One region of the Macrococcus epidermidis genome, then DNA from elsewhere that is predicted to be linked to it. Evidence: riboswitches for the same ligand, from Rfam matches in the RefSeq annotation. Region 1 holds a riboswitch; each other region holds the start of a gene.
The links. Region 1 has a riboswitch for thiamine pyrophosphate ahead of tenA (thiaminase II). Riboswitches for the same ligand answer to the same signal wherever they lie in the genome.
Positions count from the first base shown of each region.

Region 2: it holds a riboswitch for thiamine pyrophosphate, as region 1 does, so the genes downstream of both, KFV12_RS01080 (ECF transporter S component) here and tenA (thiaminase II) in region 1, are expected to answer to the same signal.
Region 3: it holds a riboswitch for thiamine pyrophosphate, as region 1 does, so the genes downstream of both, KFV12_RS06235 (ABC transporter substrate-binding protein) here and tenA (thiaminase II) in region 1, are expected to answer to the same signal.

Region 1 is NZ_CP073819.1:1,041,413-1,051,828, forward strand. Features, by position in the region: gene KFV12_RS05480 (hypothetical protein) at 1-281, shown strand, start outside; gene fabG (3-oxoacyl-ACP reductase FabG) at 388-1,143, shown strand; TPP riboswitch at 1,182-1,279, shown strand; gene tenA (thiaminase II) at 1,317-1,991, shown strand; gene KFV12_RS05495 (esterase/lipase family protein) at 2,013-3,224, opposite strand; gene KFV12_RS05500 (MerR family transcriptional regulator) at 3,370-4,104, shown strand; gene KFV12_RS05505 (S66 family peptidase) at 4,266-5,294, shown strand; gene KFV12_RS05510 (GNAT family N-acetyltransferase) at 5,399-5,821, shown strand; gene KFV12_RS05515 (GNAT family N-acetyltransferase) at 5,972-6,523, shown strand; gene KFV12_RS05520 (alpha/beta fold hydrolase) at 6,498-7,115, shown strand; gene KFV12_RS05525 (alpha/beta fold hydrolase) at 7,102-7,431, shown strand; gene KFV12_RS05530 (GNAT family N-acetyltransferase) at 7,428-7,922, shown strand; gene KFV12_RS05535 (NUDIX hydrolase) at 7,931-8,395, shown strand; gene KFV12_RS05540 (hypothetical protein) at 8,524-8,763, shown strand; gene KFV12_RS05545 (GNAT family N-acetyltransferase) at 8,818-9,315, shown strand; gene KFV12_RS13360 (GNAT family N-acetyltransferase) at 9,439-9,624, shown strand.
Region 2 is NZ_CP073819.1:197,420-207,835, forward strand. Features, by position in the region: gene KFV12_RS01065 (GNAT family N-acetyltransferase) at 1-62, shown strand, start outside; gene KFV12_RS01070 (formate/nitrite transporter family protein) at 104-934, opposite strand; gene KFV12_RS01075 (GNAT family N-acetyltransferase) at 1,060-1,503, opposite strand; TPP riboswitch at 1,505-1,611, shown strand; gene KFV12_RS01080 (ECF transporter S component) at 1,682-2,266, shown strand; gene KFV12_RS01085 (ABC transporter ATP-binding protein) at 2,270-3,682, shown strand; gene KFV12_RS01090 (energy-coupling factor transporter transmembrane component T family protein) at 3,666-4,457, shown strand; gene KFV12_RS01095 (sodium-dependent transporter) at 4,745-6,079, shown strand; gene ahpC (alkyl hydroperoxide reductase subunit C) at 6,320-6,889, shown strand; gene ahpF (alkyl hydroperoxide reductase subunit F) at 6,999-8,522, shown strand; gene modA (molybdate ABC transporter substrate-binding protein) at 8,620-9,396, shown strand; gene KFV12_RS01115 (YdeI/OmpD-associated family protein) at 9,511-10,107, shown strand; gene KFV12_RS01120 (carboxylate--amine ligase) at 10,282-10,416, shown strand, end outside.
Region 3 is NZ_CP073819.1:1,184,855-1,195,270, reverse strand. Features, by position in the region: gene KFV12_RS06250 (ABC transporter ATP-binding protein) at 1-79, opposite strand, end outside; gene KFV12_RS06245 (ABC transporter permease) at 72-812, opposite strand; gene KFV12_RS06240 (thiamine-binding protein) at 809-1,096, opposite strand; gene KFV12_RS06235 (ABC transporter substrate-binding protein) at 1,096-2,118, opposite strand; TPP riboswitch at 2,163-2,263, opposite strand; gene KFV12_RS06230 (C40 family peptidase) at 2,470-3,456, shown strand; gene KFV12_RS06225 (2-oxoacid:ferredoxin oxidoreductase subunit beta) at 3,517-4,380, opposite strand; gene KFV12_RS06220 (2-oxoacid:acceptor oxidoreductase subunit alpha) at 4,381-6,114, opposite strand; gene KFV12_RS06215 (DUF3467 domain-containing protein) at 6,221-6,736, opposite strand; gene KFV12_RS06210 (TIGR00282 family metallophosphoesterase) at 6,748-7,539, opposite strand; gene KFV12_RS06205 (hypothetical protein) at 7,547-8,308, opposite strand; gene KFV12_RS06200 (hypothetical protein) at 8,320-8,907, opposite strand; gene rny (ribonuclease Y) at 9,040-10,416, opposite strand, start outside.

The sequences.
Region 1 (10,416 bases):
GTGTCAATACATCGATGTCTTTATATCGATCAACTTTAGTACCAGGTAAATTAAATTTATATGATGACGTCATAACTTTTGAAGCACAGGGTCCCTTGTCAGGAACTGAAGTAAAGGATACTTTTTTATTAGATGAAATTAAGAGTATCAAAAGCGGTATCTCAACAGTCCCATTCCGTATCGTGATAATGGAAAAAAACGGTGAATCGTGGCTGTTTGATCAAGTGAATCGAAAGGAAGCAAAAGCATTTGTAGAAGCATATAAAGCAACCGTTGGATAATTATCTGATGGTTTTATCTTGTGTTTAACATTCTTAAAGCATCTCTCCTTTCTTACATGTATTATTTTATGATACATGTTATATTTAAGGAAAAGGAGGAGATCAAATGTTTAGTTTATCTAATCAAATTGCATTAGTTACTGGTGGAGCAAATGGTATTGGTCGTGGTATTGTAGAAGCTTTATATCAGGCTGGGGCATTCGTAATTATCGCTGACATTGATGAGGAGAATGGTCAGAAAGCATCAGAGGATGTGCAAGGTCAATTTATTAAATTAGATGTAACTGATCAGCATCGTTGTAAAGCAATTATCAAAGAAATAATTGATGAGCATGGAAAGTTGGATATATTATGTTCAAATACAGGGATTTTTCCACAGGTAATGATTGAAGACATGACTGAGGAAGATTGGGACAAGACACTTAATATTAACTTAAAAGGGATGTTTAATATAACGCAACAAGCATTATTAGCGATGAAAGAAAAGGGTTATGGTCGTGTCATTCTTACATCTTCTGTGACTGGTCCTATTACGGGTTACCCAGGATGGGCACATTATGGTGCATCAAAGGCGGGTCAGTTAGGCTTTATGAGAAGTGCTGCATTAGAATATGCAAAGTATGGTATTACTATCAATGCAATTCAACCCGGTAATATATTAACAGCAGGCTTAAAAGCACAAGGTGAAGATTACTTAGAAGGTACAAAAGCGATTGTACCGACACATGAGTTAGGTGAACCGATAGATATCGGATATGCTGCAGTGTTCTTTGCTTCAAAGGAAACTAAATATATTACGGGTCAAAGTATTGTAGTAGACGGAGGACAAATACTTCCAGAGGAGCCAAGCGGCATTTTGTAATTTGTTAAAACATTGTTATACTTATAGTAAATACTATACTTATACACTAGGGGTGCACAATTTGTGCTGAGAGGAAAATTCCGACCCTTTGAACCTGATGGTTAACACCAGCGTAGGGAAGTGGGATGATACCTATACCTTACGTGTATAGGTATTTTTTTAGGAGGATTAATATGTTTACAGAACGAATTTGGAAAAGAGTAGAACCAATTTGGAGTTCTTATTTAGAGCATCCTTTTGTGAAAGGTTTAGGAGATGGGACACTTTCAAATGAAAAGTTCCAGCATTGGTTGAAACAAGATTATGTCTATTTAATTGAATATGCAAAATTAATGGCAATTGGAAGTGCGAAATCAAGAGATTTATCTACAATGAGTACATTTGCTAATTTATTGCATGGTACATTATTCATGGAGATGGATTTACATCGCAAGTTTGCAGCATCATTTGGCATATCTTCTGATGAACTTGAAGCGACTGACTCTGCTGCTACAAACACTGCTTATACGAGTTATATGCTAAATCATGCACAAAGAGGCGGTGCAGAACATGTAGTTGCATGTCTACTTGCATGTGCATGGAGTTATAATTTTATTGGAAAGTCTTTAGCGGAAAAAGGTGGATTATCACAATCAAACCCTTATCATGCGTGGGTAGAAACTTATTCTGGAGAAGAATTTACTGATTTAACAAACGATGCAATTAGATTGATGGATGAGTTAACTGAAGGTAAACCTGAAGCGGAATTAGCAGAGCTAGAAGAAATTATCGTAAAAACAAGCTATTATGAATATATGTTCTGGGACATGTGTGAAAATCTTGAGACATGGAATATCCCACAAGAATAAACCTAGGAATGACCTAGGTTTTTATTTTTCAAATAAAACGAGTTCTTTAACGAGTGTCCGATAGAAATCAATTAATTCTCCTGGCGTATGAAGTAAATTTGTCATATTGCCGCCAATCTGATCCATATGATCCCAGCCATACATTCTAGGAACAACATGCCACACACCACGATCTATCATCACCTTTTTGTTGTAAGATTTAGGTTCGGTGAATGGACCTTCAGCAGAAATTGCTGGGACAAGTCCATCATTTTCCCACCATTCTGGTGTTCCTGATATTGTACTGATCATACCCGTAAGATAGAAAGGGGCAAACATCCCAACATTTGCAATTTGATATTTCGTGAAGAAACTTTTATGTGTAGCAACAGTCGAATAACTTTTATATCGAATGTTGGGATTGATTGAAAGCTTGTTATTGATTTCCTCTGAGCCTTTTAATGTTAAGTCATAAAAGCCGTTATCAGCAGTCTGCCAAAGCTTATTCGCTCTAACACGTTTAATGTATGCAAAGTAACTTTCACCTTTTTGTTGACGTAACCCCCATTGACCAAAGCCCCAGTCTACTTTAAAGCTTGCTAAACCTTCGTTCTCAACGAGACGATAAAAGAATGATTTAATCAAATTCTTAATACCTAATCGATCTGCAATATATGTTCCATTATGAGGTGTGCCAATTGTCGTAATTGTATTGATCATATTATCTTGTCCACCTATAAATAGAGGAGCAACTTTTAAATGGTGGGCGTTTGCATAGGCTACTTCTTCAGGACGACCAAAACGTAACATATGCTCTAATATACGAATTGTCTGTCCGCCCATACTATGACCTATGAAATGCACTTTTTTACCTGGCTGCCAATCTGGAAAAATGCCCTCATATGTCTTACCGAAACGATGATGCCCAAATTTCTTACTATGAAAAGCACCATAGTCTACACGACCACCTTTTATATAATAATATAATTCAACAGCGCGGTCATAACTCGAGGTCATAGAACCTATGCTCGCTTCATAAATATTATAGCCTTCAATATTTAGTGTAGAAGTTATATTAACTTTTAAACCACCCCAATAAGGCATTAACCCATGCGGTGTATTGTCCCTTGCAAATCCTGCAAAACCATGGACTAAAATAATCGGCTCTTTGTTAATTTTTAAATCATTGTCTGCGACTTTCTCAGGTAGAATCGGTGCACGTTCTGTAAGTAGTGTTGTAAGACGTTTACGCATTATCAAAACTCCTTGAAGAAAATAAGATCTTACTAAATTGTTTAATATATTATATCACTTCAAAATATTTATATCAGAAACTAAATTTATATATTGACCATGACGTAACGTTATAGTTTAAAGTAACATTGTGAGGAGGTAGGATATGAATATTAAAAAAGTATCTGAATTAACAGGTGTAAGCATAAGAACTTTGCATTATTATGATGAAATCGCATTACTATGTCCAAATAAAAATGACAACGGGTATCGTGATTATAGTGATTTAGATTTAGACAGACTTCAGCACATAATGCTCTATCGCAAAATGAATTTATCACTAAATGAAATCAAAGCCCTTTTAAAGAACAATGCAAATATGATAGATGTCCTTACAGATCAACGAACAAGACTGGAAGCGCAACAACAACAGATTCATTCAATGATTACACTAATCGACCAAACAATAAAAAGAAAAAAAGAGGGTAAGAAGATGACACCAGAAGAAAAATTTAAAGGTATTAATTTTAACGATAACCAGTATGAACAAGAAGCGCGTGAGAAGTATGGTGATAAAGCGGTAGATTTATCACAAAAGAAAATTAACCAGCTTTCAGATGATAGTAAAGATCAACTTTCACAGGAATGGATAGATATATTCGTGACATTTAATCAATTAAAAGATAAACCTATTGAAGACCAAACAGTCTTGCAGCATACTGAAAAATTTTATCACTTTCTAAATGAAAATTTTGGAACTTATTCACGAGATGCCTTTTATGGATTAGGTGATATGTATATAATTGATGAACGATTTACTAATAACATCAATCAGTATGGCGAAGGACTTGCGGAATATATGAGTGAAGCAATGAAATATTATGCTACGATAAATTCTTAAAACAGCGCATTAGCTGTTTTTATTTTGAATAAATTTAACTATGCAAAATAATTATTATACGTTAAAAATAAAGTCCTTAGTAATAAATTTTTACAAAGACTTTTAAAAATTCAGAATTTAATATAAAATGTTATTAACAAATATGAAAAATAGGTGACATGATGATAAAACCAGTAAAAATAAAAAAAGGTGATACAATCGCCATTGTATCTTTATCTAGTGGCATGGCAGGCGATGAAGATTTCATATGGAGAACGAAGCAGGGCTTAGAAAGACTTGAATCTGTATTCGGGTTAAAATATAAAGTAATGCCGAATGCATTAAAAGGTTCGGAATATTTATATGCACATCCTGAAAAAAGAGCAGAAGATTTCAATCAGGCAGTATTAGATCCAGAAGTTAAAGCAATTATTTGTACAATAGGCGGTACCGAATCAGTGCGTATTATGCCTTATATAGATGTAGAAGCGTTTAAACAGAATCCAAAGATTTTTATGGGATACTCAGATACGACAGTACAACATCTATATTTCTACCAGCACGGAATAACAACTTATTATGGTCCTGCACTGTTAACTGACTTTGCTGAAAATGTAAAGATGGATGAATATACAATCAGTCAAATATTAAATTTACTTTTTACTGATAATCCAGTTGGACGTATTTATACTTCAGAAACTGTGCGTAAATTTGGATTGTTATGGGATGAGATTGCCAAAGATTTTGAACGAGAAAATTTACTAAATACAGGGTACGAAGTGATTAATGGCGTAGGTAAAGTTCAAGGACACTTAATAGGTGGCTGTGTTGAATCGTTAAATCATATACAAGGAACGAAATACTTTCCAGAATTATCAGCATTTAAAGATGCGATTCTGTTCCTTGAAACATCAGAAAGACACACACATCCTGAAGTGTTAGAGCAATATATCAGAACGTATGCAGTGATGGGAATCTTTAAAATAATAAATGGGATGATTATCGGTAGACCACAAGATGGGGTTTATTATGAAGAAATTAAAGCAGTCTTTCAAAAGATACTTAAAGAAAACGACAGAGAAGATTTACCGGTATTTTATAATGCAAGCTTTGGCCATAATGAACCGAAAGGGATATTACCTTATGGTGCTCAGGCTGAACTCGATACTTACAATAAGACGTTTACAATATTAGAAAATGCAGTAGAATAACCAGCGCTGGCTGGTTATTTTTTTAACTAATCTTATTGATTCATTCTTTTGAAAAATCTGATAATAATATATCATTAATATAATATGTTAAGTAGGTGATGATTATGAGTAGCATACAATATACATCTCAAATCAAACAAGATGAGTATCAACAATTAGTAGCGGTCTATCATAGTGTCGGATGGATGGGACATGATTTAAATAAAGTTGAACAAATATATAATAATAGCTCACATTATATGATTGCGAAAGACAATGAAACAGTAATTGGATTTGCGAGGGCATTATCTGATGGCGTATTTAATGCAGCAATTTATGATGTTGTTGTACATCCGAATTATCAAGGACTAGGTATTGCTCGAAATCTCGTGCAGCAATTATTAGATCAATTTGAATCATTATCGTGTATCCATTTGATATCAACAACAGGAAATGAAGCGTTCTATAATAAGTTGGGTTTTAAAAAACTAACAACAGCAATGGCAGTGTATCATAAACCACAATTGGAAGCAGAATATACAGAATAAAGTTAAATTGATAAAAATTTGGTGAGTAAACGAACATACGAGATAAAAAAATCAAAATTATTCGCTAGCTCGAGAGCAAACGAACAATCGTAAATAAAAAAACTAAAATAGTACGCTTGTTCAAAAAAATTAATAAACCCGGAGGTCAATATGTCTAATAAAGTATCTATCATTTTACCAAATAAAAAATTTATTGCTGATTTATATTATTGGTTATTTGAAGATGAAGTACAAGAATCTGCGAAATGGAATGGACCATATTATGCAAGACCTGCGACGGAGCTAACAAAAGAGGAATATGTGAACAAGCCACTGACTTTAGAATATGTCTATCAAGGTATTCCGAAATCAATGTATATCATCCACGAAGGACAATTTCTTGGGACTCTTCATGCAAATTGGGTGAGTGAAGAAACAAATTGGATGGAGATAGGAATCGTCATTTTCAATCCTGAATATTGGAGTGGAGGTTATGGTACTTCTGCATTCCAGCAATGGGTTGATTATATCTTTAATCATAGTGATTTACACCGTATCGGGATATCAACATGGTCTGGGAATGTTCGTATGATGAAATTAGCTGAAAAAGTAGGAATGATAGAAGAAGCCAGAATTCGTGATGCCAGAATAGTTGATGGACAGTATTATGATGCAATTAAAATGGGCATGCTGAGAAGTGAGTGGGAAGATAAAAAGAGGTGATAATATGTTACAAGGTGAACATATCATAAATATTAATCAATGTAATCATTGGGTAAAAATTATTGGAGATTATCAAAATCAAATCCCTTTAATTATCGTTCATGGTGGTCCAGGAGGTAATCATTATACATTCGAGCGTACTTCTGGTCTAGAACTAGAGCAAAAAATGCCTATTATATATTATGAACAACGCCACTGTGGTAGAAGTGATAAAGTTGATGATATTAGTACTATTCATATTAAACAGTTAGTTAAGGATTTAGAGTCATTAAGAATCGAACTAGAAATTGATCAGTTTAATATACATGGTTATTCATTTGGAGGTGAGTTGGCATTACACTATGTTGTGACCCACCCACAACATATTCATAAAATAATATTAGAATCTCCGTCATTAATTACATTATCCATCAGTAATTTAGTTCAACTTTCTGGTTTCTTATCAGTCTTTAATGATGGAAATAGGAAATTAATAAATGATTACTTACAAAACCACGATATCTATCAATCTATACAATATGCCTGGTCAATTGCTAGTGTTGAAGAAACAGATCAACTGCTATTTCATAAATCTAATTATGCTATTTCATAAATCTAATTATGCTATTCTAAATCGTAAGTTGTGGGAAGAAAGTGGTTTAGTTAATGATGGGATATTCTATAATGAAATTGTGAAATCATTAAATAGTGAAAATCTACTTGAACAAATCACATCTTTCGATATTCCTACGTTAATCATTACTGGAATATTTGATAAGAATACTGGTATAGCAACAACAGAATTAATACAATCGAAGTTAAAAAATTGCCAGGTTGAATACTTTAAAGAAAGTGCTCATTTTCCGGATATTGAGGAAACAACATTGTTTGTAAAAACGATTAAACACTTTTTGGGAGGTTCAAAATGATCATAAGACATGCGACAATTAATGACGCTGAACAATTAATGAATTTAATAGCACATGTAGAATCGACATCTGACTTTATGTTAAAGGAACCGGGAGAGCGTAATAATAGTGTGGAGAAACAAACGAAAATGATTGAGCATTTTAATAATCAATCTAATAGCACATTATTAGTTGCTGATAATGATGGATTATGTGGTTATCTCATCGCGATAGGCAATACTTCATTACGAAATAAACATTCAGCGTATTTAGTAATAGGCGTACATCAAGAAGTCAGAGGGCAAGGTGTTGGGACTTTGTTATTTGAAGCGGTTGAACAGTGGGCTAAAACTGTCGGTATAACGAGATTAGAATTAACAGTCGTAACAGAGAATGAAGCAGGCATTAAATTATATCAGAAAAGTGGATTTGAAATCGAAGGTATAAAACGAAGATCATTGAAGATTAATGAGAAATTTTATGATGAATATTATATGAGTAAATTATTGTAGGTGAATATATGAATTATATACAAAAGATGAGACAACATGTTGGGCATGATTGTTTAATTGTGATTGGTGCCGGTGTGATTATTGAACAAGACGAAAAGATTCTTTTAGAACAAAGAGTAGACAACGGACTATGGGGTATTCCGGGTGGATTGATTGAAATAGGAGAAAAGGTAAAAGATGCTGCAATAAGAGAAGTGACAGAAGAAACAGGATTAATTCCAAAAGAATTAGAATTGTTTGGTATATATTCAGGCGCAGATTACATCGTGACTTATCCAAATGGTGATGAAGTTTATTCTGTTTCGACTATTTTTTATACAAAACAATTTGATGGTAAGCTTACTATTTCTGATGAGTCTAAACAATTACGATTTGTATCTCGTGAAGAAATGAAAGATGTTGAGATCAACCCACCACATAAAGAATTTGTAAGTGATTGGGTGGAAGGGAAAATGGATATTAATATTTATTAATGTAATTAAGTAAAAACATCATTAAATCACAGGATCACTAAGTTGGTAACGGACCCATCTTTTGATGACGAGTTAGAGAAAGGTAATGTATTTTTGTTTAGATAAATACAATATAAGGAGCATTATTAATGGATGATGAGGTAATTTTACTAAATTGGATTGAAGATTTTTTAAAACAAAACATTAGTATCAGTATTTTTGTGAAATATTATAGAGATATCTTCGATTTCCTAATTAGTGAAGAAGAAATAGAAGAACGAAGATATTATTTGTATAAAGAATTACATGAATACCTAGAATGTTATGATTTTATAAGTAATACAATTGATGAATATTATTATTTAGATGAAAATGATGTACGTGTGTAAGTCTCAGAAATGTATTCGAGAATTCTTAACTGATTATAATAGGAGATTAATAAGATGGAATTTAGAAGACTGACGATTAATGATGAAACATTATTTATGGAATATTTTAATGCTTGGGGAGAAGAACAGGAAAGTATTGTACCATCTGCTACAAACTTTAAACGATATAAATCTTTTCAAGACTTTATCAATAATTTAGAAGAACGTGAAAGATCATATGAAGTATTAAATTCTACATTATTTTTAATTGAGGATGGTAAAATCATAGGTTCTTCTAATGTACGTCATTACTTAAATGAGTTTTTAATGAATTATGGTGGCCATGTTGGTTATGGAGTTAGACCTGACTTGAGAGGTCAAGGTTATGCGTCAAAGATTCTAAATGAGTCCTTAAAATTTTTGAAATCTTTGAATGTAGAAAAAGCACTTATTACTTGTGATGAAGAAAATATTGCGAGTAGAAAAGTAATATTAAACAATGGTGGTGTACAAGATCAATCGCATATAAGAGAAGATGGTGGCGTTACGAATAGATTTTGGATTGAATTATAATATCCTTTTAAGATTTAGTATTACTTTATGCATATATAACGTATTATCTGTTTACTATTATTAAGGTATAAATACAACTCACCTTTATAATTTTTGATAAAATAATAATGATTTGTTTGTGCAATCAAATCATCGTTCAATGGAGCAGGTAAGAAATTAATTGAAAAATCATTAGAATACGCAAAAGAAAATAATGCAAGATATGTATGTTTAGAAACTGGTGTAGATAACGTGAAAGCACAAGGGTTATATGAAAAAATGGATATGTCAGTAGATAATGAAGTATTGCATTACTCAAGCGTATTTTAATATATTTGTATTTATAAGCTATCCATTGTAAAATGTAAATGAAAAGAGGAGTGCGGTAACACTCCTCCAGTAGATCCGTTTATACGGTGACTAGCCTAAGTTTTTTTTTTGCTCAATAACCACTCAGCTATGTACAGCTTATGAGTGGTTATTTTTTGTCTTTGTCATTAAGTCTAATAATGAGCGGTATAATGATTGCAAACATCATCAACATTATACTCAATAACTCAAAATCAGTCATGCTTTCCTTTCCAGGAGAAACACCTAACAAACAAAATCAAAGGCATCATCCCTTAGAGCTATCCACCACTATAAACTCATCTACAAATACTATTATAAAGAGTAAATAAAATAATTAGAACGAATGTTCTCTATTTTGTTATTTTTGCATTTTCATGAAATCCATTGTAAAATGTAAATGAAAAGAGGAGTGCTACACACACTCCCCTTGTAGAACCGTTTATACGGTGACAAGCTTTTTATGATTTCAATTTCGAATAACCACTCAGCTATGTCCAGCTTATGAGTGGTTATTTTTTGTCTTTGTCATATAGTCTAATAATGAGTGGTATAATGATGACAAAAATCATCAACATTATACTCAATAACTCAAAATCAGTCATGCTTTCCTTTCCAGGAGAAACAACTAACAAACAAAATCAAAGGCATCACCCCTTAGGGCTAGCCACCACTATAAACTTATCTACAAATACTATTATAAAGCGTAAATAAAATAATTAGAACTGATGTTCTGTTTAATTTGTTATTTTTATACCAAAGTCAGTACTCGCA
Region 2 (10,416 bases), 840 kb from region 1:
AACAAGGTAATCAAATAGAGGGCGAAAGATATCCAGCTTATTGCATGATCAAAAAAATATAAAAAATGCGTGAAGTTTACACTTCACGCAAATAAAAAGTTATTTAGTTTCTGATGACATCGTCTCTTCTACCGTTTAAGTATGCATAAACTAATCCGATAAATAAACCACCACCGATATAGTTACCGATATATGCGTAGAAAATATTTTTGAGTACATCGATCCAAGATAATGCATCGATATTGTAGAACATCATTCCGGCAAACAATCCAGCATTGTAAACAACGTGTTCGTAAGCCATAAATACAAAGATAACTACTCCGATACCGATAAAGAATACTTTAGCTAATACTTCCTTACATTGTAATGAAATATAAATACCGATATTGATAAAGAAGTTAGCGAATATCCCTTTAATTAGAATTGCATGCCAACTTGATGCTATTGTTTTTGCATCTACTGTTTTTGTTAATGCTGCTACCATTTCAGGTGTCATAACTTTAGTGCCTGTCATCATTCCAAATAAGATAAATCCACCAATAATATTTCCCAGGAAACATAACGTAAATATTTTTATAATTTTACCCATTGTGATTGTTTTGAAATAATAACCCACTGTAAAGAACATAAAGTTACTTGTTAATAATTCAGAATTAGTAAGTACGATCATTACGAGTGCGATACTGAATGCAATTGCCCCTACTAAATTGATAAGCCCTGCATTTTCAGTTGAAGCAAATTGTGTCTTAGCTGCAAGTTGAAGCACTGCCATAATAGCTAGTAAAAAACCTGACATAATCGCTTTTAACATATAGCGCCCAGGTGTCTTATCTACCATCACTTCTTTCATTGCTACTTGATTTAATACGTTTTCAATGTTGCCTTTCGAAGCATAAGTATCTTCGATAGTTTTAGCTGGAATTTCAATAGACATTTTAGTGCCTCCTCATGTGTTTTTATCACAGTAAATTTAAAAAAATAAATTAAAATATGAATATACAACTATATTATATCCGTTATATAAAAAAGTGTATAGACTCATTTGTGAAAAAGATAACATTATATAATTTTAAGCGCCATGATAAAATCTGTTTGTGCTTCATCGCCCATTTGAAAGACATGAGAATCTATATGTTTAAATCCCATTCTATTGTAAAATGCAAGGGCATTTTGATTATGCTCCCACACGCCTAACCAAACTTTTTTTAAATGATAATACTTAGCACGTTCAATTGCTTTGTTGTAAAGATGTTTACCAATGCCTTGTTTTTGGTAGCGATTATCAACATAGATGCGTTCAATTTCAAGTGTATCTTCTCCCATAGCTTCAGTTTGTGCATCATTTATATTGATTTTTAAATAACCTGCAACGTCATTATCTGAGTAAGCGAAATAGAATTCTGAATTGGGGTTGTTCAATTGGGCTTTCATCTTTTCTTCGGTGAAAGAAATTTTGAGTTGACAAAATTTAGTTTCGCGAGTACTGTAAAAATAACAAATCAAATAAGCGCACTAGGGGTGTTTTATTAAAAACTGAGATAAGGCTGTAGCCTTAGACCCTTTGAACCTGATCTAGATGATACTAGCGTAGGGAAGTGTATAGTCACAGTATAAGTGTGGCTATTTTTCCGTACGCAGTCTTCTCTATAGAAGGATGCGTATTTTTTATGGAGGAATGAAAATGAACAGAAATAGTCAGGGTTTGAAGTTGTCAGAAATTTTAGTGACAGTATTAGTAGCAGTATTATTTGCAGTAGCGTACAATTTTGTCTGGTTACCTTATGAGGCAATGAAACCACTGGGGCTACATTTTGAACAGTTAATATATGGTGTTTGGTTTATGGCTGCAGTTGTGGCGTATTTAATTGTTCCAAAAGCAGGAATTGCATTACTGGCTGAGTTTGCAGCAGGTGCAGGAGAGACAATTGTAATGGGGAAATTTGATATTCCGACGTTTGTTTTTGCATTTTTACAAGGTTTGGCATGTGAATTTGTATTTATGTTATTCAAATATCAATCACGTAGCATGATGGTGTGTATATTAGCGGGCGTTGCAGCTGCAATTATAAGTCTGCCAGTTGAGTATTTCTATGGATATATGTCTGAAGTAGCAGGATGGAACGTGCTGCTTTATATTATAATGCGTTTGATTAGTGGCGCATTAGTAACCGGGGTGTTGTCATATTTAATTGTTAAAGCATTGGATCAGACTGGTGTAACGAAGCTATTCAGAACATCAACTCAATCAGATTACGATAGTTTATAGATGATGTTATCTGTTAGAAATTTAAGATTGAAATATCCCGGTGAAACAGAAAAGATATTTGACGGTATCGATATTACGATAGCAGAGAAAGAAAAAGTATTATTGCTCGGACCTTCAGGTTCTGGAAAGAGCACATTGTTGAACGTACTAAGTGGCATCGTCCCTGAGTTGATCGATTTACCGATGAAATATGATGTATTAGAACGGGACATGAATGCTAGTGTTATATTTCAGGATCCAGACAGTCAATTTTGTATGCCGAAAGTATACGAAGAACTAGCTTTTATTCTGGAAAATCAAAATGTTGATAAATCGCAAATGAATCAATTAATTAATGATGTTTTGATTAAAGTAGGACTGGATGTTGAACCCTCACAACAAATCAATCAACTCAGTGGCGGTATGAAACAGAAACTCGCAATTGCTGGGTCATTGCTGCAGAATGCTGATACGTGGTTTTTAGATGAACCTACAGCGATGCTCGATAGCGATGCAACAAAGCATTTATGGGAATTGATGATCGATTTATGGCAGGATAAGACAGTACTTATCGTAGAACATAAAGTTGAGCATATCTGGCGATATGTTGATCGTATTATTCTGATGGATGCTGATGGTAAGTTGGTTACACAAGGCACACCACAAATTATTCTTGAGCAACATGAAGATTTATTGAACCAGTATGGTGTATGGCATCCTAATGCATATAAGTGTGCACCAAAACCATTGCATTATGAGCATATGTCAAATGAATTTGAACTCGTGTTAAAAGATGTGGCAGTAAAACGTAAAGAAAAGACGTTGTATCATATTGATAAACTTGTCGTTAGCAGTCATGAATGGATTGCGATTACTGGAAAGAACGGAACAGGAAAAACAACGTTATTAGAATCTTTGATGCAGCTTATCCCGTATAAAGGTTTGATGCAATACGATGATAAAACTTTGAAGAAAGTAAAAGATGCAGCGCGTAATATGTACCTCGTCTATCAAAATCCTGAACTGCAATTTATTCAAGGTAGTGTATACGATGAAATCTTCTTTAACTTTCAATTTTTAGATAAAAGCCGAGCTGGGGAACGTACATCAAATTTATTAAAGCAATTAAATCTGTACCATCTAAAAGATCGTCATCCTTTTGAACTTTCCATGGGACAAAAGAGAAGATTAAGTGTTGCGACTGCATTGAGTACAAAAGCTGATATTGTGTTACTAGATGAACCGACATTTGGGCTGGATAGTCATAATACGTTCGAACTTATTGAATTATTTAAAGCGCGTGTGCAATCTGGTCAAACGATTATTATGGTGACGCATGATGACGAAATCATAAAGCGATATCCTTCTACCGTGTTACGCATTCAGGATGGAATACTTTCTGAAATGAGGAGGGGTGATGATGTACGAACAGTTTAAGATATATCATACATTTATGGATCATGTGAATGTGATTACGAAGTTGATATTAGGGGTTTTACTATTTGCACTTGTCATATTCATTCATCATTTTGACTGGATGCTATATCTAGCGATTATTATGTTTATCTTTATGATTGGATTGAGTGGTGTGCGTTTGAAACTTATTACGGCTTTTGTAAGTGTAATGCTATTATTTAGTTTCACTTCGTCATTATTTATGATTTTCTATGGTGACGGCAGTACTACGCTATTTCAATGGGGCATCGTGCATATTACAGAAGAAAGTTTATATAGAGGAATACATTTATCACTTAGAACAATTACAGTCAGTTTCTTTGGTTTAAGTATTGCGTTTACAAGTGAAATTGTAAAAGTATTCTATAGTTTGATGCAACATTTAAAGGTGAAACCTAAATATGCCTATGCCTTTATGGCAGCAATCCGTATGGTGCCGATGATGTTTGAGTCATTCTTCCAATTACGCAATGCATTGAAAATGCGTTATCACGTTATAGATTCGAGCCAATACAGAGGATTGAATCGCATAAAGCATTTGATTATCCCGCTATTAAGTCAAAATATTAGACGTGCACATCGTCTGTCTGTTGCAATGGAGAAAAAAGGATTCCATAATGGTACTAGAACTTACTATTACCATGTGCCATTTAGCTATCGGGATATTTTATTGATAGCTGTCTTTTTGATAATGGTTGTAAGTGCTTATTTATTGGCAATGTATTTTCCGATAACGCATATAACAGATGTACGTTAAATAGATTTGTTTGACGCATAAACAATATACTGATAGAATTATCAGTAATCTTAAACAAGTGAGGTAATTTAGAATGAAGACTTTTGTACAGAACAGTGCAAAATTAAATATGTGGTGGCAGCTGTCATAACTTATATTTATGCCCGTCATAGATATAAGTGTCTATGGCGGCTTCATTCGCGTTACTTGAGGCCGGTTGCGTATGCATAAGGTCTCTTTTTTGAGGTCAATGCATGTGCATTGGCCTCTTTTTTGTTTAAAAAATTATATGAAGTGAGGGATTACACATGGAAAAAAGAACTGTTTGGGGATCGAAAATTGGTTTTATATTAGCAAGTGCAGGTTCGGCGATAGGGCTTGGTGCGATGTGGAAATTCCCGTATGTCATGGCTGATAATGGTGGTGCAGCATTTTTAGTATTGTTCATGATATTCACATTATTTATAGGTATGCCGTTATTACTAGCAGAATTTGTAATAGGTAAACATGGAAAGACGTATAGCACAGAGGTATTCGGAAAAATTACTGGTAATAAATATTTTAACCTAATCGGTCATATCGGTAATGTTGGTGTTTTCTTCTTACTTAGTTTTTATAGTGTAATTGGTGGATGGATTTTACTCTATATGATGAGGACTGTTTATGTAATAGTTACAAATCAACACACGAAGAATTACGAGGGATTATTTGGTCAATTGATTAGTAACCCGATATATGTAATACTTGGCGCTGCATTATTTATTTTTCTTACTGCGATAATTGTTTCCCGTGGTATTCAGGATGGGATTGAAAAAGCTTCAAAAATCATGATGCCTATGTTGTTTATTGCATTTATTGTGATTATCATTCGTTCTTTAACGCTTCCAAATGCAATGGATGGTGTTGTATATTTTCTGAAACCTGATTTTAATTCACTGAATGCAGAAGGCGTACTTTTTGCTTTAGGTCAATCATTCTTTTCGCTTTCAGTAGGGTTTGGTGGCATGTTAACATATGCATCGTATTTAGATAAGAAGACGGACATTGTCCAATCTGCCTTTTCTGTTGTAGGTTTAAATATACTGGTTACGATACTAGCAGGTCTTGCAATATTTCCTGCGACTGCCTCACTAGGTATTGATAATACGCAAGGTCCGGGTTTATTGTTTATCGTTTTACCGTATGTATTCGATCAGTTGCCGTTCGGCAGTATCTTTTATCTTATATTTTTATCGCTATTCTTTTTTGCAACTATTACTTCATCTATCTCTTTAATTGAAATTAATGTTTCAAATGCAATTAAAAATGAAGAAAAGAAACGAAAAAAATATGTGTATGCAATCGCCTTACTATTGTTTATTTTATGTATACCTTCTGCATTATCGAATGGTACTTTAAGCCAGATGAAGTTTTTAGCGGGAACATTCTTTGATAATATGGATTATTTAGTTTCGAATATTATGTTACCGATTGGAGCATTATGTTATGCGTTATTTGCGGGTTACAAACTAGATGCTGTAATTGCAAAGCAGGAATTAATGGATGAAAAATATCGAGGGTTATTTAAACTTTGGGCATTCTTGCTGCGCTATGTTATTCCGCTAGTTATACTGGCTGTATTTGTTACTTTAATGCTCAAGTAAATGAGAATAAGTTACTGTAATTGATATTGAAAAAAGTAATCTTTATGCCATTTAAATACAGTAACTATTTTTATTCAAAAAAATATTAAATAATACGTCAAATATTTTTCACAATTTTAAAGTTTGAGTTGGTTGACTTAAAACGAGCATCATGTAATAATAAGTTTTGTAGAGATTAGAATTATTCTAATCTGGGGGCTGTCTAAAATAACTTATTTAAATTCTCAGGAGGAATTACACATGTCATTAATTAACAAAGAAATCTTACCATTTACTGCGAATGCTTATGATCCAAAATCAGATGCGTTTGTTGAAGTATCAAATGAATCAATGAAAGGTAGCTGGAATATCGTATGCTTCTACCCAGCAGATTTCACTTTCGTTTGTCCAACTGAATTAGAAGATTTACAAGATCAATATGAAACGTTACAAGGTTTAGGAGTTAACGTATATTCTGTATCATGTGATACGCACTTTACACATAAAGCATGGCATGATCATTCAGAAGCTATCAGCAAAATTCAATATACAATGATTGGTGACCCATCTCACGTTATTGCTAACAACTTTGATGTATTAGATGAAGAAGCAGGCCTTGCACAACGTGCGACATTCTTAATCGATCCAGATGGTGTTGTTCAAACAATGGAAATCAACAATGATGGAATTGGTCGTGATGCTTCAGTATTAGTAGACAAAGTTAAAGCTGCTCAATATGTAGCTAGCCACGATGGTGAAGTTTGTCCTGCAAAATGGAAAGAAAGCGGAGAAACTTTAACACCTGGTTTAGACTTAGTTGGTAAAATCTAATTTAATCAACAATAAATAAATATTAAAAGACTGCCACAACGCAAATTTTTGCGTTGTGGTATCTATTGTAATAAAATATAGAAATTTATCCTTTAAAGGAGGAAATGTAATGTTAAACGATACATTAAAGCAACAATTAGCTCAATATTTAGAGTTAATGGAAGGCGACGTTGTAATTACAGCGAGTGCTGGAGATGATAAAACAAGTAAAGATATGATGGACTTACTCACTCAAATCAAAGAGATGTCTTCACTTATCACTTTAAAAGAAGCACCTTTGAAACGTACACCCAGCTTCACATTAGCACGTCCTGATGAAGAAGCACGTATTACATTTGCCGGTGTACCACTTGGACACGAGTTCACTTCTCTAGTCTTAGCTTTATTACAAGTAAGTGGTCGTGCACCTAAAGCAGATCAATCTGTTATTGATCAAATTAAAAAGTTAGAAGGACCTTTTAACTTTGAGACATTCATTAGCTTAACTTGTACGAAATGTCCAGATGTTGTACAAACTTTAAATATGATGGCGGTATTAAATCCAAATATTACACATACAATGATTGATGGTGCAGCATTTAGAGAAGAATCTAAAGATATTATGGCTGTTCCTACAATGTTCTTAGATGGTGAAGAATTTAGTAGTGGTAAAGCGACTGTTGAAGAGATTATCGGTAAACTTGGTGGTGGAGCAGATGCTTCTGAATTTGATGCGAAAGAAACATTTGATGTATTAGTAATCGGTGGCGGACCCGCGAGTGGTAGTGCAGCAATTTATGCAGCACGTAAAGGTTTACGTACAGGTATTGTGGCTGAACGTATCGGTGGTCAAGTTAATGATACTGCTGGTATTGAAAACTTTATTACAGTAAAAGAAACGACTGGACCAGAATTCTCGCAAAACTTAAAAGAACATATTAACAGTTATGATATCGATGTAATGAATGCTGTTCGTGTTGAAAAGTTAGAAAAAATTGATGATTTAGTACATGTTACTTTAGAGAATGGTGGTAAACTAACATCTAAAACATTAATTATCGGAACAGGTGCAAAATGGCGTAACATGAACGTGCCAGGAGAAGCTGAATATCAAACAAAAGGTGTAGCATATTGTCCGCACTGTGATGGTCCATTATTTGAAGGTAAACGCGTTGCAGTTGTAGGCGGCGGTAACTCAGGTGTTGAAGCAGCAATTGATTTAGCAGGTATTGTTAAACATGTTACATTACTAGAGTTTGGTGAAGAATTACGTGCAGATAAAGTACTACAAGATCGTTTAGCATCATTAAATAATGCTGAGATTATTAAATCAGCTGCAACAAAAGAATTAACTGGTGATGCTACATTAAAAGCGTTGACGTACGTTGATCGCAATACAAATGAAGAACATACGCTTGATCTGGAAGGCGTATTTGTTCAAATCGGTTTAGTACCGAGCACTGAATTTGTTGGAGACTTAGTTGCTAGAAATAACCGCGGTGAAATTATCGTTGATAAAAATGGTGCTACAAATGTACCAGGTATTTTTGCTGCAGGGGACTGTACAGATCAAACATATAAACAAATCATTATTTCTATGGGTTCTGGTGCAACAGCAGCATTAAGTGCGTTTGATTATTTAATCAGAAATTAATTAAATGACGGATTTAAGTTATAAGACATATTACGTTATGACGTAGTATGTCTTTTTTATATGGTAAAATATACATAATAATTCTAGGAGGTAAGTAATGAAGAAAACATTTTTAATATTTATTGTCTGTATATTACTTAGTGGCTGTGTAAATCAAGAGAAAGAACAAGGAAGGTCACAGGAAAAAGTAATACTTACTGTCTCAGCGGCAGCAAGTTTAAAAAATGCATTAAATGATATCGAAAAATCTTATGAAGCCGAACACAAGCATGTTGATATTAAATTTAATTATGGTGCGTCTGGTGCATTAGCGCAACAGATAATGTCCGGTGCTCCGGTTGATATATTCTTTTCAGCTGCACAGGATAAAGTTGATGATTTAGTAAAAAATAAATCTGTAGATAAAGAGGATACAAAGTCTTTACTGAAAAATCATCTCGTGCTTATAACAGAAGAGAAACTAACATCTCTTGATGATTTACAACAAGAAAAGATAAAAAAAATTGCACTTGGCAATCCGGAATTAGTACCTGCAGGCGAATATGGTAAACAAGCCTTAGAAAACAAAAAACTATATCAAAAAGTCAAATCAAAATTAGTATTAACGAAGGACGTACGTCAAGTATTGACCTATGTAGAAACCGGTAATACTGAAGCAGGTATCGTATACACATCAGACCTCAAATCAACAAATAAAATAAAGCATACACTCAAAATTCAAGATGATTTACATGAACCGATAACATATCCAATTGCTAAAATAAAAGACACTAAACATAAGAAAGAAACTGAGGAACTTTATCAGTATTTACAGAATAATCAAAGTAAAAAAGTGTATCAAAAATATGGTTTTGATATTAATGAAAAGGAGTAGCGATGCTGCTTCTTTTTTAAAACAAAGAACAATTAAATAATGAAAATTCATTAAATTTAATTCCCCTATATAAATAGATATTGTTTATAATAAAGAAGTATTGGAGGAAATCGTATGACGGAATTATCAACAGAACAAAAACTAGAAAAATTTTTTAATAAAACTTCACAATGGCACGATGCTTATCAATTGTTAAGATCGATTATAAGAGAATTTGATCTTGAAGAAGATTATAAATGGATGCATCCTTGTTATACAATGAAAGATAAAAATGTGTTACTGATACATGGCTTTAAATCATATGTTGCTATATTATTTCATAAAGGAGTAATGCTTGAAGATAAATACAATCTTTTAATTCAACAAACTGAACATGTTCAAGTTGATCGTCAATTACGCTTTTCGTCAGTAGAAGAGATTGAAGAAAAAGCAGATATGATACGTTTTTATATTAAAGAAGCAATTCGAGTTGAGAAAACAGGCATAAAACCTCCTAAAAAAGAACATGGACCATTAGAAATTCCTATCGAATTAGAAGAAGCATTTAAAGAGAACGAACGTTTAAGAGAAGCGTTTTATAAATTAACACCTGGTCGCCAACGTGCGTACGTCATTGAAATTAATAAAGCGAAACGCAGCGAGACGAAAAGGAATCGTATAGAAAAGTATGCTGATAAAATTTATCAGGGAAAAGGTTTATTAGAACGATAACAAATAATAATGTCATACGCTTTAAAAATATAATGTTATAATATGTTAAAGAAAATATTTGTATTTTAACAATACTTGGTGAATGTATACTTGCATTCATTACCATACAAAAATATAATGAATTAAGCAGCTTGGAAAGTCTGGAACAAAACTACTATATAAAGGATAATGAACATGGCTAAATTTAACTTTATCCCAATAATTTTGGGTGCAAACATACATGCGTATGCTGCAGCAGCAAGTTTTCATAAAGATTATAAGAAAAAGTCGGTCATCGTCGCAGCCGATTATTTATCGTTCACTAAATTT
Region 3 (10,416 bases), 140 kb from region 1:
CTGTAAGATTGATATCAGTTAATACTTGTTTGTCTCCATATTGATGTGAAACATTTTGTATTGTTATTAAGTTATTCATGATTCCACCTCAATACGAAACGTTTTATCGCTTCTATTACTATATATATTATTAATGCGAATATAATGATCCAGACAATCGCAACGAAAACCTGATCGACTTGAAATGCACGTTGTGCAAGTATCATAAATTTACCTAAACCTTTGTCACTTCCTAGCCATTCAGAAATAATCGCGCCCATTACTGAATATGTGCCAGCAATCTTCAAACCATTAAAGAAAAACGGCATACTGTTTGGCCATTCTAATTTTGTAAATAGTTCCATGCGTGAAGCACCCATCATCTGCATATATTTCTTTAAATCTTTATCTGTCTCGTGAAACCCTTCCAGCAAACTCACTGTTATGGGAAAGAAACAGATTAAAGTAATCACAATGAGTTTCGGTAGTAGACCAAATCCAAACCATATAACAAGTAACGGTGCAATAACAATAACAGGGATATTCTGACTCATAATGAGTAATGGATATATATAATCATTTAATACTGGTATTAAGTTAAGTATGACCGCAAATAGAACACCACAAATAATTGAACAAAATAAACCTAATAATACAAGTTGTATCGTCGGTAACAGATGTGGAAAGTATTCCGGAAAGTCTATTACAAATGACTGCGCTATAGCACTTGGTGCTGGTAATGTATAGGGATCCACTTTTAATATCTTAACGAGTGCTTCCCATATCACTAATAAACAAATGATAAATATTGAAAACTTTATAGCCTTAATCATCTATATTTCTCTACCAATGCATCCATAGATACAGTCTCGGCATGAAAAAATTTCACTTGAGAAATGATAGAAAGACAACCTAATGTACGCATACGATGGTTCATTTGTTCAATTAATGGCAACAGTTCATGAAGATCTCCTTCAATACTTGTCTCAAGTGGTGATACGACAAATTTAAGACCTGATTGCTCAATCACTTCAATTGCAGCATCGACATATGGTATTACATCCTGACCTTCGGGAGTTTTTGGAATAATTTGAATGCTCATTATTGTATTCGCCATTATTTACCCTCCACAAACTCATTTGTAAATGCATCTTTTGCTACAAAATCATTTTTAATAATTTTATTATCTTTTAAATACTTCGCATAATTGGCCCATACTTTCTCATCCTGAATACCCCAAGATTTTGCATCATCTTGATATTTCGGTGATAAATAGCTTTGAGATTTATAGACTAAATCTTTTTGTTTCTTTAATTCTGGTGCTGATTTAATTAAAATATCTGCACTTTCTTTTTCGTGTTTAATCGCATATTCATATCCTTCTTTTACGGCTGCCATAAACGCTTTAGCTGTATCCGGATTTGATTTTAAATATTTTTCATTGGCAATAATGATAGGTGTATAATAATCTAGATTTTTATCGTAATCCGTTAAGTATTGCATGTTTACGTCAATATTTCTTGTTTCTGCTTCAATACCGGTCCACCCATAATATACCCATGAGAAATCAATATTTTTCTTAGAAGCTGAGAAGAAGTCAGTATTCCCCATATTGACAATCTTTGTTTTATTGATATCAGCATTTTCTTTTTTCATCAATGTTTCAATAAATGCCTTCTCAATTGGTGCACCCCAGCCACCGTACGTTTTACCTTCATAATCTTTTGGAGATTTAATATTTTTATCTTTTAAGCTCATGAAACCACTTGTGTTATGCTGAATGATTGCACCGATTGATTTAATAGGTACACCTTCAGAACGAGATTGCGTCACCTGCTCCTGCGCACTAATACCAAATTGAACATCTTTCTTATTTGCAGCTATCATCTGATCAGCAGTAACATCACCAGGTGTTTTAATGTCAACATCCAGACCATGTTTCTTAAAGAAGCCTTTTTCTTTTGCCACATAAATACCCGTATGGTTCGTATTTGGTGTCCAGTCTAACATCATCGTAACTTTTTCAGTTTTGTTACTATTTGTCTTACTTGTTGATTGATTAGTATCCTTACTTTCTTCGCTACCACAACCAGCTAATAATACTGCACAACTCATACCTACTAATAAACTTTTTTTCATCTTATTTTCCTCCAAATAAAAAACACAACCTATATGTAAAGTTGTGTCAAAAAGCGACACTTCCCTACGCTAGTTTTATCTAGATCAGGTGAATAAGGGTTTAGGACCAATGTCCATTCTCAGAATGACTCCCCTAGTGTTTTTAGTTATTTTATTTTCCTTTACAAGTATACCAAAGAAATACCTAGTATCAAATGTTTAAGACTTAATTGGTGCTCTCTTTAACAGAAATATTTTTTGATTATTCTACTTTAAATTTCTTGTTAGAGATAGTTATTTAAATATTAAAATCCTCTATTATTTTCAAATTTTTAATTATATAATAAATTGAACCAATTGGAGGCGAAAAAAATGAAAAGATTTCAAAATATCAATAAAAAAATGATTATCTCTGCATTATTACTATCAAGTATGGCTACAACGCAAGTTATGCCAGTCAATCACGCAGAGGCGGCTGTAAAAACTTATAAGAAATATACCTTTGATAGAGGAACTATTGTATATAGTAAACCATCAATATACAGTTACCAGGTGGCTAACCTATTACCTGCGACGAAAGTTCGCGGCTCAAATGTAGGATCTTACCTTAAACTAACGTATCCTGCTCAATATAAAGGAATGTACATCCACAGATCTAAGTTGACATCTACGGCACCTAATTCTAATAGTGGTTATACGTTATATCCGGGTTACAATGGGATAAAAGTTTATTATCTTCAACGTAAATTAGGTATACCTTATTCACCTTATACTTCGACAATGAACGAACGTACAGTTAATGCAGTGAAAGCTTATCAAAAAAGAAATGGATTAAAATCGACAGGTATTGTATCTAAAAGCCTATGGACCAAAATGTTCGGTAATTCGGTTGCATTTAACATTGATGCTTGGAAAAAACCAAGTGTTGTAGCAACGAATGCAAATCATGAGACACGTATTAATGCGATGATTAACTATGCCAACAAACAAGTCGGAAAGCCCTATATATGGGGAAGTACAGGAGAAGCCGGTTTTGATTGTTCAGGATTATTATTACAGGCGATGCGTGCTGGTGGATTTGATCCGAAAGGAATATCGAACTTCAGCAATGTTAGACCACAATCAGATTTAGCAAATGAATTATGGAAAAACAGAGCGTTTTCATATGTCAGTATTAATAATATTCAACGTGGAGATTTAATATTCTATATTAGAGGAAATGGCACAGCTGGACATGTTTCATTATATCTAGGTAACAACCAAATATTACATTCACTTGACAATAAAGTAAAAATCGTATCTGGTTATAAAAATCAATATGGTTACTATAAATTAGGTGTAAAAAGACCGTTTAAATAACTATTAAGTTGCAAAAAGCGCTTTAGCAAAATGTTCATTGCTAAAGCGCTTTTAATTATATTATTTAAATTCAGCCATTAAAGCTTCAAATTTAGATGGATCCATTTCAATCGACTCTTTGGCCAATGATTTTGAGTAACCATTTAATTGTTCTGCATAACTTGGTGTTTCAGTATCATGATAAATAATACCAGTTACTAATCCATTATGTTCTACTACAGTGTTTAATGCCTGTTTTTTGTCTTTATTGTCATAACCTTCGATATCGTTTAAAGAAACTAAGTTTTCTTTAAACCAGTCGTACGTATTTACTTTATTGTAAGTCACACATGGAGAGAATACATTAACGAATGCAAACCCTTTATGGTTAATCGCCGCTTCAATAATTGCTGTTAATTCTTTAATATCACTTGAGAAACTTTGTGCTACAAATGTAGCCCCTGAAGTGATTGCAAGTTCTAATGGTGATACATTTTTCTCAATAGAACCTAGTGGAGTTGTTTTTGTCACAAATCCATGTGCTGAACTTGGTGATGTTTGACCTTTTGTTAATCCATAAATCTGGTTATCCATTACGACATATGTTAAATCAATATTACGACGAATGGAGTGGATTGTATGTCCCATACCAATTGCGTATCCATCTCCGTCACCACCTGAAGCGATAACTGTAAGTTCCTGATTTGCCATTTTAACACCTTGTGCCATCGGTAATGCTCGGCCATGAATTGAGTGAACACCGTATGAATTAATATAACCTGATAAACGACCAGAACATCCGATTCCTGTAATAACTGCTAATTCTTCAGGTTCTAAACCTACGTTAGCACATGCTTTTTGTATTGCAGCCTGTACTGAGAAGTCACCACATCCTGGACACCAGTTGGGTTTCACACTATTTCTAAAATCTTTAAATGTTGCCATTTAGATGCGCTCCTTTACTTCTATTACTTCATTGATTTTTGCTTCAATTTCTTTCGGTAAGAATGGAGTTCCATCATATTTTGTGAAGTTCGTAATCTTACCTTCATGCATCGTATTCATCTTGATGATGCTTGATAACTGGCCTGCATAGTTATGTTCAGCGACAATAACTTTCTTCGCTTTATTAATAGCACCTTGTACTTCATCTGTCGGGAAAGGATGTAATTGTTTAATGTGCAGGTGGTTAACCTGGCCATCAATTCGTTCAATTGCTTCATCAATTGCACCATACGTTGATAAGTAGCCGATGACTAATACATCCGCTTCTGCATGATTTTCTTTATAATCAACAGGTTCTGATATTTTTAACTGTTCTATTTTACGCATACGTTTTTCCATTTGTTTCGCACGGTTTACCGGGCTTTCAGAAGGCTTACCTTCTTCTGTATGCTCTACTCCTGTAACGTGATGAATACCGTTTTTAACACCCGGAATCACACGAGGCGATACACCACTTTCAGTTACTTCATATCGTTTGAAGTATGATTTATCTTCACGTGGCTCAACTTCAGTAATTAAGTTACCACGATCAATTTTAATACGGTTAAAGTCTAAATGAGGCACTGTATGTTTACCCATAGAAAGTTGTAAGTCACTTAATAAAATAACTGGGCACTGATATTGCTCAGCTAAGTTAAATGCTTCTGCTGTTAAGTAGAATGCATCTTCAGCTGTTGTCGGTGCTAATACAATCTTCGGAATATCACCATGCGTACCGTAAATCATCTGCATTAAGTCTGATTGCTCTTGTTTCGTTGGTAAACCTGTTGATGGACCACCACGCATTGTGTTAATGACCACAAATGGTTGTTCTGTCATACCGCTTAATCCGATGGCTTCCATCATTAAAGATAAACCTGGACCAGCTGAAGCAGTAAATGCTCTAACGCCGCCATAGTTCACGCCAATTGCCATAACGGCCGCTGCAATTTCATCTTCAGTCTGAATAACCGTACCACCGAAATCAGGTAACTTATCAATCATGTACTCCATAATCTCACTCGCAGGCGTGATAGGATAAGCTGCCATAAAGCGTGCTCCACCAGTTATTGCACCTAATGAGATCGCGTCATTACCAATCATAAATAAATGCCCTTCTTCAGTTGACGGATTTAATGTAAACGTATGGAAATCTTCTTGTTCCATTAAATCAAAACCTGCATGTAAAGCCTGTTTGTTTAATGCACAAATTTTTTCTCCCTTTTTACCGAATATGTCATCAACTAATACTTCAAAATGTTTAAGGTCTACACCAATTAGACTTGCACTCGCACCAATTGCTACCATGTTCTTCATTAATGCAGTGCCAAGTTCTTTTGCAATTTCAGTAAATGCGATTGGGAAGAACTTACCTTCATAATCTTCAGGCTTTTCCGGATCAAACTTGCTATCTGCTAAAATAATGCCTGTTTCATTCATTTCATGATAGTTCACATCAATTGTTTCCTGATCAAATGCCACTAATATATCTAAATCATCACTGATTGAATGTACTCGAGTTGTAGAGACACGAATTTTGTTATTCGTATGTCCACCTTTAATACGACTTGAGAAATGTCTATATCCATATAAATAATAACCTAATCGATTCAGCGCAGTTGAAAACATCTCCCCAGTACTTTCAATACCCTCACCTTGCTGTCCGCCGACTTTCCAAGAAATTTGAGATTTCATAAATACCCTCCTACTTTAATCACTTATTATAATATAACAAAGAACCACTTGTCTTAACATAGACAAGTAGTTCTTCAATAAAAAATCAGTCGAATGGCCGATACGATTAATCTAATTCAATTTCACCAAAATTATCTTCGTATTGATTGACTACATCATCCAGGATGTCTTTAAGATAAACTGCAAGTTCTGGATTAACAATAAATGCTTCATAATATACATCTTCAAAAGCAGTATCCTGTTCGAATTGTAATAGGAATGCGATTTGACTGAAAGCTACTTCAAAATCATGAATATATAATAATGTCTCATCTAATGATTGTATGTCATTATCATGTGTATTATAGAAATCTACATTATATTTATCAATTTCACCTTCAAATTTTTTGTAATCTTTTAGTGGTTCAATAAAAGTCTCAGCAATGACCTTTGCCACAATTCCTGACATAACAAGTTTTCTTTGTTTAACTGTGCCCGCTGGTGTAATTTGTTTGAATGTGAGTATAATATTTTTATCAAATAAAATTACTTCAGCATAATTATAAAAATCAAGTGAATCGTCTGTATAACTGATTTGATCTCTTTTATTTAAAAATGGTTTTTCACTTTTCTTACTAAACATTCTTACCTCTCCTATTTCAATGGGTTATCTTGATTAATTAATATTCTTTCTATCTTCTTCGTTGTCCCATCTGCTTTAAGCTCTACAAAAACGCCACTTAGCACGCCTCGTCCTTTTTCCGGGACGACGTGTTTAACCGGCATCGACGTTAAAAAACGATGGATGACTTCATCTTTATTAATACCTAATATACCATCATAATAACCAGTCATGCCAACATCGGTGATAAAACCAGTACCTTTAGCAAAAATTCGGTTATCACTTGTCTGAATATGTGTATGTGTACCTACAACAACACTTGCACGTCCATCCACATAATATCCAAATGCGCCTTTTTCACTTGTTGTCTCAGCATGAAAATCAACAAAGATATAATCTGTTTCTTTTTTAGCAGTTTCATAAAGAATATCGAACTTTTTAAATGGACAATCAATCTGCTGCATAAATGCGCGCCCCTGCAAATTGATGACAGCAATCTTTTTGTCATTAAATTTGATAATCTGCATTCCTTTTCCAGGATTATCATCCGGATAGTTTGCGGGACGTATCATCTTTACATCACTATCTAATAATTCATAACTATCACGCTGGCCGTACGTATGATTGCCGAGCGTTACGCAGTCTACACCTAAAGTCATCATTTCCTTATAGATTTTTTCTGTAATCCCTCGACCATGTGCTGCATTTTCACCATTAACAATCGTTATATTCGGTCCATATTTTTTCTTCAGTTGTGGTAAATATTCTGCTAGCATCTCTCTACCGATAGCACCAACAACATCACCAATAAATAATATTCTCATAGCTTCCTCATTCTTTCATTCGTGTTGTTTTCACTCTTAAATAACATATATAACATAAAAATAGTGCTAGAATCAATGTGAGCAATGGATAAAATATAAAAAGATGAAAAATATAATGACTCAGATGCTGTTTCGGTAAAGTATTAAAACCAACTAAATTGATTCTGTTATTCCACACACCATCTAAATCAATCGATTCAAGCGTCGTTTTACCAACTGTATTGTCATCATGACTTTGTAAACCGATATAACGAATATCTTCTTTATTTTGCTGCATTAACATTAATAATGTTTCACCAGTCGCTATTTTCTTTTCAAAGATTAAGGGAGTATTCACATAATGATTATTCAATTGTTGAATTGTTTTTATCTTCATATTAACTTTCTGTTTGTTAACCCGGATTTCTTTCACACGTTTTTTGCTAATATCCTCTGTGAGAATTAAAGCTTGATCGCCCAACTGATATTCACGAGAATAGATTTTACTCTTTTTCATCAACCTTTGATATTCATCCATATTATGCGCAACTATTTCTTTCCCTTTATCATCAATAAATATATGTTCAACACTAATCATATCAACATTAATATTATCAGCGGCTTTCACTTCAGTAATATTCTTTTTATCAATCGTTAGTTCAGTTAATAATCTTTCGTTGTTTGCCCCTTGTCTGTTTGAATGAAGTTTGTATGCTTCAAGGAGCGGTAATAAAGATAATAAAATTAATATTGCAGCTATACATAAATAAATCTTTACACGTTTTTCCATCGCTTCACTCCTTATACAATATGTATACCTATAATATTATCACCTGCAAAGGCGAATTGAATAGCAGTATATTTCCCGCAGAAAATAGAAGTTAAAATATCAATAGTGCTTTTTTTGATAGGTGGTAAATGAATGAAGACCTCTCTTTTATTTTCACAAAGTTCACTTAATTGTTTATTTATTAGATTATCATGATGATTTTTAATCACTTCACTCTTTTGGTTTGCATCAAAAAAATATTTATTGATGATATTACTATTTTGCTCCATTTTACTTTGCATTGTCGTAACTCTATCATTATCGGTAATTTGCTGTAACATTGACTTTATCTTTGGTTGTTCATATAACTGAAGTAAATCATGCAGAGGATGGCTAATGGATTTCATAGCATTCTTTTGCGCTTTAATTGATGTCTCCTTCATCCTGGAAAAAGCAGTGTATTCTTCATGAATGCAATATGATTCAAAGTGATCAGACATATCAGGTAAATTGATATTCGTTTGAATGCTTAATCCCAAATCATTCGGTAATGCATCAAAAAACAATGCATATAATGGTAATATGGTTTGTGTAATCTCCTCTTTATGACGTGTATCCATCAAACTCATCATCCTTTCAAGCATATGAATAATTTAATTATAATATATTTCCATTATAGATACTATTTACCTTCAAAAATTAAAAAAACGCTTAAAACCATTCAGCTTTAAGCGTTGTTTAAATTGTTATTATTATTTCGCGTATTCAATCGCACGCATTTCTCTGACGACTGTCACTTTAATATGACCAGGATATTGTAACTCTTCTTCAATCTGATTTTTAATATCTCTTGCAATACGATGTGCTTTTAAATCATCAACATCTTCTGGAGAAACGATAATTCTAATCTCGCGTCCAGCTTGAATCGCAAATGATTTTTCAACGCCATCATAACTTTCAGAGATTTGTTCCAATCGTTCAAGACGTCTTACATAATTCTCTAATGTTTCTCGTCTTGCTCCAGGTCTTGCTGCGCTTAACGCATCAGCTGCTGCAACAAGTACTGAGATTACACTATTCGGTTCAATATCACCATGATGTGAGTGAATCGCATTAATTACTGTAGGATGTTCACGATATTTCTTCGCTAAATCCACACCAATTTCAACATGTGATCCTTCAACTTCATGGTCAATCGCTTTACCGATATCATGTAATAATCCTGCACGTTTTGCTAAAGTAATATCTTCACCAAGTTCAGCTGCAAGCATTCCTGATAAATGTGCTACCTCAATAGAATGTTTCAGCACATTTTGTCCATAACTCGTACGGAACTTCATGCGTCCTAAAATCTTCACTAAGTCTGGATGTAAATTATGTATACCAAGTTCAAAAGTCGCTGCTTCCCCTGCTTCACGAATAATTTCGTCAACAGATTTACGCGCTTTTTCAACCATCTCTTCAATACGTCCAGGGTGAATTCTTCCATCTGAAACTAAAGCTTCTAATGCTGTTTTAGCAATTTCGCGTCTGATTGGGTCGAATCCAGATAAAATGACCGCTTCAGGTGTATCATCAATGATTAAATCAATACCTGTTAACGTTTCTAATGTACGAATATTTCGACCTTCACGACCGATAATTCTACCTTTCATTTCATCATTTGGAAGGTTAATTACTGATACAGTTGATTCTGAAGTATGTTCTGCTGCTAAACGTTGAACTGTTGTTGCAAGTACCATTTTGGCTTTTTTATCAACCTGCATTTTTGCTTCTTGTTCTTTTTCTTTCACCATAACAGCAATGTCATGTGTTAATTCATCTTCAACTTGATCAATGATTTCCTGTTTTGCTTCTTCTTGCGTCAGTCCGGAGATGCGTGTTAATTCTTGTTCATGTTTTACTATAATGTCTTGGACACTTTGCTCTAACGCATCTACATGTTGTTGTTTTTCTTCAATTTTAGATTCTTTTTGTTCTAAAAGTTCATCCTTTTTATCTAAAAGTTCACTTTTACGATCTAAGTTTTCTTCTTTTTGAAGTAGTCTTGCTTCTTGTCTTGCAAGGTCTGAACGACGTTCTTTATACTCTGCTTCTAAACGATCACTTCTTACTTGATTCTCTTCTTT